DNA from 2 places in the Planococcus sp. SE5232 genome. Region 2 is predicted to be linked to the other one. Evidence: riboswitches for the same ligand, from Rfam matches in the RefSeq annotation. Region 2 holds a riboswitch; the other holds the start of a gene.

Region 1 (4,417 bases), 1.0 Mb from region 2:
TCTTCGTTGCTGACAATTGGATCAAAGACATTTGCCTGTTGGCTGAAATGGGAGAAAGTTTGAACAATTAGTGACAAGCGGCTAAAGAAAAGATTTTCATTGCCCCTGTATTTCCAACCGTTCAATGGCGAAGCTTCAATATCCAAGTCCAACGCTTTTTCGGACAGATCGACCACTTGATCATTGGCCAATAAATAACCTTGTAAAAACAAGCTCTGAACCGCTCCGTCATAGGCTTTCTTATCTAGTTTTGGCAGCACACCGAAATAAGGATAAAGACCGAAATAGCCGATATCCTGTATCGTTTGCCCAGACTTCTTTCCTTTTATCAAATGATAAGGAGAAGAGATGGTCCGCTGCCGATTAACGGCCTTCATAATGGCCAAAATGAGTTCGGTAAATAACAAGCTTGCGCCCCCTAGCGGTTTTGGGTTGAAAAACTCCTCAAACACCTTTAGAATAAATACGATAGCATAACTGAACTTGTTCGGAGATAAAGGAGAGGAAAACAATATGGCTAAGTATACCATTGTCGACAAGGATACTTGTATCGCTTGTGGTGCTTGTGGTGCTGCTGCACCTGATATTTATGATTACGATGACGAAGGAATCGCTTTTGTTATTTTAGATAATAACATGGGAACAGAACAAGTTCCAGACGAACTCGAGGAAGACATGGAAGATGCATTTGAAGGATGTCCAACAGATTCCATCAAAGTTGCAGATTCATCTTTCGAAGGCGACCCTTTAAAATACGAAGACTGATTCAACTAGAAAAGGCGTTCGGGAGGTTAACCTCCCGAACGCCTTCTTTTTTGATTTTAAAGTAAAGTATTTTTGTTTGTCCAGCTTCAGCGCCCAGCTCTTTGGGTCATGAGTCAACCCAGCTGAATGGCAAAGAGCGCCATCCTGCTGGGTTGCTTTATGCCCGGCAGAGCTACACGGGCGCTTACGCTTTTCTATCTATAGATAAATAATAGGAACGCTGCTTTTCGATCCACGTGTGCATGCTGCTGAACATCAGCAGGACGACGGCAGTCAAGAGCAGGCCTTTGATTAAGTTAAACGGTAAAATCCCCAAAACGATGGTTCCGAACAACACACTGCCTGTTTCAGCTGGCATGTTGAGGAAATACGTGTACATCGGCAGAAAGACCAGGTAATTTAAAATACTCATACCGATCGCCATGGATAATGTACCAACTGCCAATCCGAAAGCCATGCCTTTTTTGGTTGCTACTTTGTGATAAATAAAATAAACCGGCAAAATGAACAGCAGACTTGTCACAAAATTCGCCATGTGCCCAACCGGAACGCCTGTTGGACTTCCTGCAAATAACCAATCCAATGCGTTTTTAAAGAATGCGACTAATATCCCTGCTACCGGGCCCATTGTAACGGCTGCAATCAACGCAGGCACATCACTGAAATCCACTTTCAAAAAAGCAGGTAAAGCGGGTAGCGGAAAGTTGAAAAGCATCAAAATAAAGGAAATACTGCTCAACATTCCAATGACGATCATCGTTTGTAACTTCTTGTTCTTCATATTCCTCTCTCCTTGTCGTGATTCACCAGAAGAAAGGCTTGGACCCAGCATTTACATATAAAAACCCTTAAGCAACAAGCACTTAAGGGAGAAAAGGCACACTTAATAAGCGTTCCGTCTACATGTAAACGACAAACGTCCGCACCTTCACCTTCTCCCATCCAGACTATACTGTCGGCTTTGGAGTCTCACCAAATCCTGCGTTTTACGGCTCGCGGGCTTATGAACAGAGTTCAATTACCGCCGGTAGGGAATTGCACCCTGCCCCGAAGATGAATCGATATTTTGTTATGGCCTAATCTTAGTATAAAAAAGAGGCGTTGTAAACAGATTTGTTTACAACGCCTCTTTTTACTGCACCGGCCAGTCCAGCAGGTTTGGTGCCACTGGAATCGGCAATGGTTGGCTAAAGTCAAATCCATTCCAGATTTCCGGTTTCAAGCCGTTCACTTTCACTTCTTTATCAAAAGCATCAGCCGTCATAACTAGGCTTTCGATCATCCGGACAGCTTCCAACTGGTCCATCGAAATCAGGTCGACTGCACCTTCAAACTCAATCTCTACCAAGTCTGCCGTCTCTGCCACCTGAAACTCCAGGTCTGCCGGAACGGTTGGCTGATAGAAATCGTTCGGGCTGTCTGCAAGTGCTTTCAGTGCTTCACTCACTTCTTCAAACGGCATATCATAGCCAGGCACCAGGTAAATCTGGCCATTTACAGCTGAAAATGAATAATAGGCAATATTGTTTTGGTCTGGAACGAGTGGCTCCACTTGTCCGATTTCAGAAAACTCCGCGGGTGATCCATCCTCATTGACCGTTTCTATTTCAGGTACGTCTGTAAATGTCTCTGAAAGTGTATTGAAATAGACACCGATACTGGCAGATGCCAAGTCATATTGATGGTCCTGAGGCAACATATGACGGATGCCAGAAGCTGTTTTTTCCAACGTTCCGACATAAGGATGATATTCGTCGAATCCTAGTTGTGTTTCATCAATATCATCGGCGTATTCCTTATACAAATCAAGGGAGGAGGGGGCGATACCTTCAAATGCTGCATCAACCTGGTCACTTGGAATCAAGAAAGAGACCGGTATTACGAACGCATTTTCTGTCATTCCAAGTGTCATGAGTACCTGTTCACCGATCGACTCTTCATAAGCTGCTGTCCGTAACGGAACTTCAACCTGTGAAGTTGAAAATGGACCCGGTTCTTCTGTTCCGGATTCTTCATCAGCAGCCATATCAGCAGCCCCTTCTTGTCCATTTTCCTCAGTTACAGCCGTAGACTCCTCTGATTCGCCACTTGAACTTTCTGGATTTTGAGCGGTATCTATTCCGTTTTGGCTGATGATGGAAGCCACCATTATGCCAATGGTGATAAACGCCAATGCCGCTACCAATAATGGAAGCCATCTTTTCGGCCTTTTTTGGACCTTCTCTTTTTGGAGCAGCCGATTATAAACTTCTTCTTTTGTCCGGTCATCTTTTATAGTGGGGAAATCCTTTAACAAATCTTCGATAGTCTCATCGGTCCATTTGCTATTCGGCATTTTCTTCTCCCCCTTCCCTGGCTATTAATTTTTCGCGCAAGGATTTGATTGCGCGGTGCTGTGTGGTCTTTACTTTCCCTTCAGTCCACCCCAGAACATCAGCAGTCTCTGCTATCGACAAATCTTGGAAGAACCGCATGATGATAACCATTTTCTGGTCTCCCGTACAGGTATCCAATGCCTTGTACAGAAGGATTTTATCTTCGTTCAATAAGGATACTTCTTCAGGAATTCGGTCAGACGAAACCAATTGCTGTGTTTCCCAATCAAAAAACTCCATCGAGTGTTTTTTACGTACTGCTGTTTTTCGGAAATGATCAATCGCTACGTTTTTGGCAATCGAAAAAAGCCATGTTTTCTCAGAGCTTTTCCCTTCAAAACGGTCATATGCCCGAAAAACACGGATGTACACTTCGTGCATCAAATCTTCTGAAAGATGCCTGTTTTTCACCAGATAAATCAAGAATTGAAAAACGTCCTGGTGATATTGTTCATACAGCCGATGGAAAACGGAGTCATTCAATATGCTCCCCCCGTTCTTAGGATTAGTCGTCTCTGTCTATAGAAAGTTACATATTCTTCAAAGGAAGTAAAAAGACAAATGAAGTTCCCTGTCCCATTTTACTCTCTGCATAGATTTTGCCTTCATGCGCCTGGATGATATTACTGGCAATTGCCAGCCCAAGTCCAGTTCCGCCTTTGCCGAGTGTTCTGGCCTTATTCGCTTTATAAAAACGTTCAAAGACGAACTCCAGATCTTTTTCTGAAATTCCTACTCCATTATCATTAATGGATATTTTCGCATACTCCTGTTGTTGTTCGACACGAACCACCACTTGCCCTCCTTCGGGTGTATGGCGGATCGCATTATCTATCAGATTGGTCATAACCTGTTCAATTCGATCTTGATCGATTTCAATGGCTGACCAATCGTCGATTGTCGTTTCGAACAATAGCTGGACTCCGTTCTCCTTAGCAATTTGCGAGAATTTAAGTGTCATGCGCTCAATTGCCCCATTCAATTGGACAATTTCTTTGTAAAGCCTCATATGACCGGATTCCATTCGTGCCAAATTCAATAGATCGGTGACTAAACGCCCCATCCGCTGTGATTCTTCATAAATGATTTTGGTCATTTCACGTCTTTCTTCCTCTGTAGCCCCGACATCGTCAAGAATCGCTTCACTATAACCCTGAAGCATGGCTATCGGAGTCCGTAACTCATGGGATACATTGGCAATAAAATCTTCTCTCAGTTTTTCCAAACGGTGCTGCTCCGTCATATTATGCAAAACGGCAACAGCGCCCCGTATGGTT
Region 2 (4,417 bases):
ACTTCATAGACATCCGGATTGGTCAGTTTTTTCCACTCCGAAAACCCATAGCTTTTGTCGATTTGCTTCAGCAGCAATCCAAGTAAGTTTCCGTGGGTCACCGCTGCGGTTCTGTCTTTCATTTCACTCAAGACTTCCATTGCTCGGGCCGTTGCTTCTTTTCCCGATTCGCCTCCAGCCAATTTCAAATCTGCATCCCCAAAAGACGCCTCCAACTTTTCCATCCAGTCAGGCAAATCTTCAGTGCTTAGCACGCGTTCTGCCAAACGGTCATCGATTTCAATCGGCAAATCCAGCTGGTCTGCTGCCGGTTCGATGGATTGGATGGCACGTGTAAACGGACTGGAAATAAAATGGGCCACCTGCCGTTCCCGCAAGAACTCTGCCAAATCCTGCGCCTGTTTTCTTCCCGCTTCAGTCAATTCTGCATCCGGAGATTGTCCGGTCGCCTGGCAATGCCTGATCAAATAGATGATCTTGTCCATAACTCTCCCCCTAAATCAATTTTCCCCATTCAGATACACTTCAGAAGTATCCTTCAGTAATTTCACTATTTTCTCTGTAGTCAGCTTCATTGTGATTCATCAGTCCTATTGCTGTTATACTTTCCATTCCCCAAATTCGGCCTTTTAACCTCAAAAAAACTCCTGAGCAAAAGCTCAGGAGTGCTGTATTATAATTTTTTCATCAGATTTGCCATTTCTATGGCACCCGCTGCTGATTCCCAGCCTTTGTTGCCGGCTTTTGTGCCTGCACGCTCAATTGCCTGTTCAATGGAGTCCGTCGTCAAAACTCCAAAGATGACTGGAATATTGGCTTGGTCACTGGCTCTTGATACGCCCTTCGCGACTTCACTGCAGACGAAATCAAAATGAGGAGTTGCGCCTCTGATGACTGTCCCTAAAGTGATGACTGCATCATAGTTTCCACTCATCGCCATTTTTTTTGCTACAAGCGGAATTTCAAAAGCTCCTGGCACCCAGGCAATGGAGACATCATCTTCTCCAACACCATGGCGCTTCAAAGCATCTTCCGCGCCGCCCAGCAGTTTACTCGTGATAAATTCATTAAAACGTCCGACAACTATACCGATCCGCAGTCCTTCACCGTTTAAATATCCTTCAAAATGTACAGTCATTCAGTTCCATCTCCTCTGGTAGATTAGTAGGCTGTCGTGTTTTGATTTTTTTGCTGGTAGGATACCAGATCTTTAATCGTGAGAATACCAAGGCCGAGCCGTTCCGCCACTTTCAGCAAATCGTCCACACGCGCCATTGTGCCGTCCGGATTCATGATTTCGCATATGACGCCTGCAGGGGGTGATCCCGCAAGCTTCGCCAAATCGACAGCTGCTTCGGTATGTCCAGTGCGGTCAAGCACACCGCCATCTTTCGCAATCAATGGAAAAATATGCCCAGGACGTTTAAAGTCTGTTGCTTTCGCATCCGCTTTCACTAAACTGGTGATCGTGTGGGAGCGTTCAAAAGCACTAATCCCCGTCGTTGTATCTTTGTGATCGATACTAATGGTAAAAGCAGTACCGAATTCATCTGTGTTATGGTCGGTCATTAGGCCGATCTGCAAACTTTGAGCGATGGATTGGGCAATTGGCACACAAATCAGCCCTCTTCCTTCAGTCGCCATCAAGTTGACGATTTCCGGTGAAGCAAACTCTGCCAATGCGATGAAATCGCCTTCGTTTTCTCTATCTTCATCATCGATGACGATGATGGCTTTGCCATTTTTCAAATCTTCGACGGCTTCTTCTACGGTGTAGAACATCTCTTCAGCGCCTCCTTTTAAAATCCGTTTTCCGCCAGCCAGCCTCTGTTGATCTTTGGTTCTGCTGTCTGGATACGTTCGGTGTATTTCGCCAACAGATCACATTCGATGTTGACCTTGTCGCCGATGCCTTTTTCGCCTAACAGTGAATCTTCCTGTGTTGTGGGAATCAAAGAAATGGTCACCGTATTATGGCCAAGCGCAAAAATCGTCAATGAAGTTCCATCTACTGCAATAGAACCTTTCAGCATCATGTACTTCATCAACTGTGGATTGAGCTCAATTGTCTTCGTCACAGCATTCGCTTCTTTTTTCACTGAACGGATCGTACCGACGCCATCAATATGGCCACTGACAAAATGGCCGCCGAAACGCCCGTTAGCTGGCATAGCACGTTCTAAATTCACGCGTCCGCCTGCTTTCAATCCGATCATCGTCGAAGACTTGACCGTTTCCGGGATGACATCGACTGTGAATGTGCTGGAACTGAATGTAGAGACAGTTAAACAAACTCCATTAATGGAGATGCTGTCTCCGCGTTTAATGTCCTCTAAGATCAGCGCACAGGAAATCGTTAATTCCATAGCCTGGGGTTTAGTGCGGACTGAAGCGACATGGCCGACTTCTTCGACAATACCTGTAAACATTTAGGCACACTCCTCCGTTCTGTTTGCCAGACTGTATTCAATTGGGGCCGTACGAGTTTTTGGGTGCTTTCCACCATGGGGCTTATGGGTGGTGAGGAAAGGGTTGCTCAGAAGGTTTTGTATCCATAAATAGATGTACATGTGCCCTGCTTCTTTTTCAAGATTGCCGGTTTTCCGGCAGTTTTTCTTACCTTGAAGAAGCCCATTTTCCTTGAAGGAAAGGAGCGGGATTAAAAATGATCGCATCGTGATTTCAGGGACTGGTCCCTGAAAAGAGTTTTTGGTCATACAAATTCCTCCTTTCAATTTCAACTAATTGAAAAGAAGAGGCACATAACGAAGCCGATCTCTGAATTCTTCTCCCATCCAGACTGTAACTGTCGGTGCTGGAATTTCACCAGCTCCACCGCTTGAGCGCTCAAAACATAGTGGCCTATGTCCGCATTCGCTCAATCGGGTCACGGACTTGCAGTTTCCTGCTCACCGCCGGTAAGGAATTTCACCTTGCCCCGAAGAATTAGATTCGTAGTTTCGTCCCTTTCATAGTAGCATAGAAAGAAACTGAACCCTATAAATCAAAGTGATTATTTTCAATGAGCTTTGCAAACAAGTACTTGAAACAATCTGTGAAGATTTCCCGGATTCCACTCATACATCCTATCCCCTTTTCAGAAAGGAAGATTTGAAATGGCCCACCATCATAGAGTGAAAGGCATTCAAGTGGACGCCGAAACACGTTGCGCCCATTACCATTCCCCCATCGACCGCATCGCCATCAAGTTCTTTTGCTGCCAGGAATATTTCCCCTGCTTTGAATGCCATGCAGCTGCCGGCTGCGGAAAGCATCAGGTTTGGCCAAGGGATCGTTTCCATGAAAAGGCGGTTTTATGCGGAACCTGCGGATACGACCTGTCTGTTGATGAATATCTAGCCTGTGCATCTACTTGCCCAAGCTGTTCTTCACCGTTCAATCCAGGCTGCAGTCTGCATAAGCACCTTTATTTTGAATAAATGCAAAAAGCCAAGCGGCAGCATTTCTGCTGTCACTTGGCTTTTTTTGTATACAGGGACATAACATATTGTTCGCCTTTAGAGCGCATAATCCGTCTGCCTGTGTCTGTAAATCCTGCCTTTTGATACAGGCGCTGAGCTGGTATATTGCGGGCATTGACCCCCAGCACCACTTCATCAAAATCCGGGAATTCCGTTTCCATGAATTCAGGTAGTGCATAGATTGAACCGGTCGCGATGCCTCTGCCCTGAAATTTCGGATTCACAGAAAATCCCCTCAACAACAAAGCTTTCGGATTGTCTGAGTATTTCTTGCGGTCTTCCGATTCATCCAATTCAAAAAACCCGGCATCTTCTCCACGTGCTTTGATGATGATGAAATGCTTTAATGGATCTTTGGCATCTTTTTCCACAATTTCTTTCGGCAATCGTGTAAACTCCAGCTGATCTGATGGCAGATCATAGTCAATTGACACTTTTGAGGAATAACGGTGCAATGAAACTTCTTTTTTCTTGATCACACTTAGCAGCCTCCCTGTTTGCATTCACTAATCAGCGATCGGCTTGAAACCGGCAAGCCTGATCAGCTGCCGGTGGTTGGACAGACATCAGTCAGCCTATAATTCACGACCCATCATTCGCTTATCCTTTTTCCAGCGTTACAACAACAATTTCCGGCAAATTGAAAATACGGACAGGAAAAGTACTGTTGCCAAGCCCGCGGCTGACAACCATTTTCGATTGACCTTTTTCGAAGATTCCTTCCGTCACTTTAGGAAACCACCCTTGCCCCGGAGCAATCAACCCACCAATTCCAGGAATACGGATTTGTCCGCCATGAGCATGGCCAGAGAAGACGACATCTACGCCTCTTCCCGCATAAATAGAAAAATATTCCGGTCGATGTGCCAGCAACAATGTAAAATCGTCCGTCAACTGTGCCTGATCGAGGCTATGCTGAGTCACTTCTTCCTCAT

Evidence for each region. Region 2 has a riboswitch for FMN ahead of ACRC6Q_RS02670 (hypothetical protein). Riboswitches for the same ligand answer to the same signal wherever they lie in the genome.
Region 1: linked by a shared signal. The riboswitch ahead of ACRC6Q_RS07395 (ECF transporter S component) and the one ahead of ACRC6Q_RS02670 (hypothetical protein) in region 2 are both predicted to bind FMN.

Annotation. Positions count from the first base shown of each region.
Region 1 is NZ_JBOGCP010000001.1:1,574,896-1,579,312, reverse strand. Features, by position in the region: gene ACRC6Q_RS07405 (helix-turn-helix domain-containing protein) at 1-407, opposite strand, end outside; gene ACRC6Q_RS07400 (ferredoxin) at 514-765, shown strand; gene ACRC6Q_RS07395 (ECF transporter S component) at 950-1,546, opposite strand; FMN riboswitch at 1,692-1,824, opposite strand; gene ACRC6Q_RS07390 (hypothetical protein) at 1,898-3,100, opposite strand; gene sigX (RNA polymerase sigma factor SigX) at 3,090-3,623, opposite strand; gene ACRC6Q_RS07380 (ATP-binding protein) at 3,670-4,417, opposite strand, start outside.
Region 2 is NZ_JBOGCP010000001.1:558,653-563,069, reverse strand. Features, by position in the region: gene ACRC6Q_RS02690 (histidine phosphatase family protein) at 1-485, opposite strand, end outside; gene ribH (6,7-dimethyl-8-ribityllumazine synthase) at 674-1,138, opposite strand; partial or broken gene ribB (3,4-dihydroxy-2-butanone-4-phosphate synthase) at 1,180-1,782, opposite strand; gene ribE (riboflavin synthase) at 1,800-2,429, opposite strand; gene ACRC6Q_RS02670 (hypothetical protein) at 2,430-2,717, opposite strand; FMN riboswitch at 2,780-2,950, opposite strand; gene ACRC6Q_RS02665 (CHY zinc finger protein) at 3,117-3,440, shown strand; gene ACRC6Q_RS02660 (GNAT family N-acetyltransferase) at 3,473-3,961, opposite strand; gene ACRC6Q_RS02655 (metallophosphoesterase) at 4,083-4,417, opposite strand, start outside.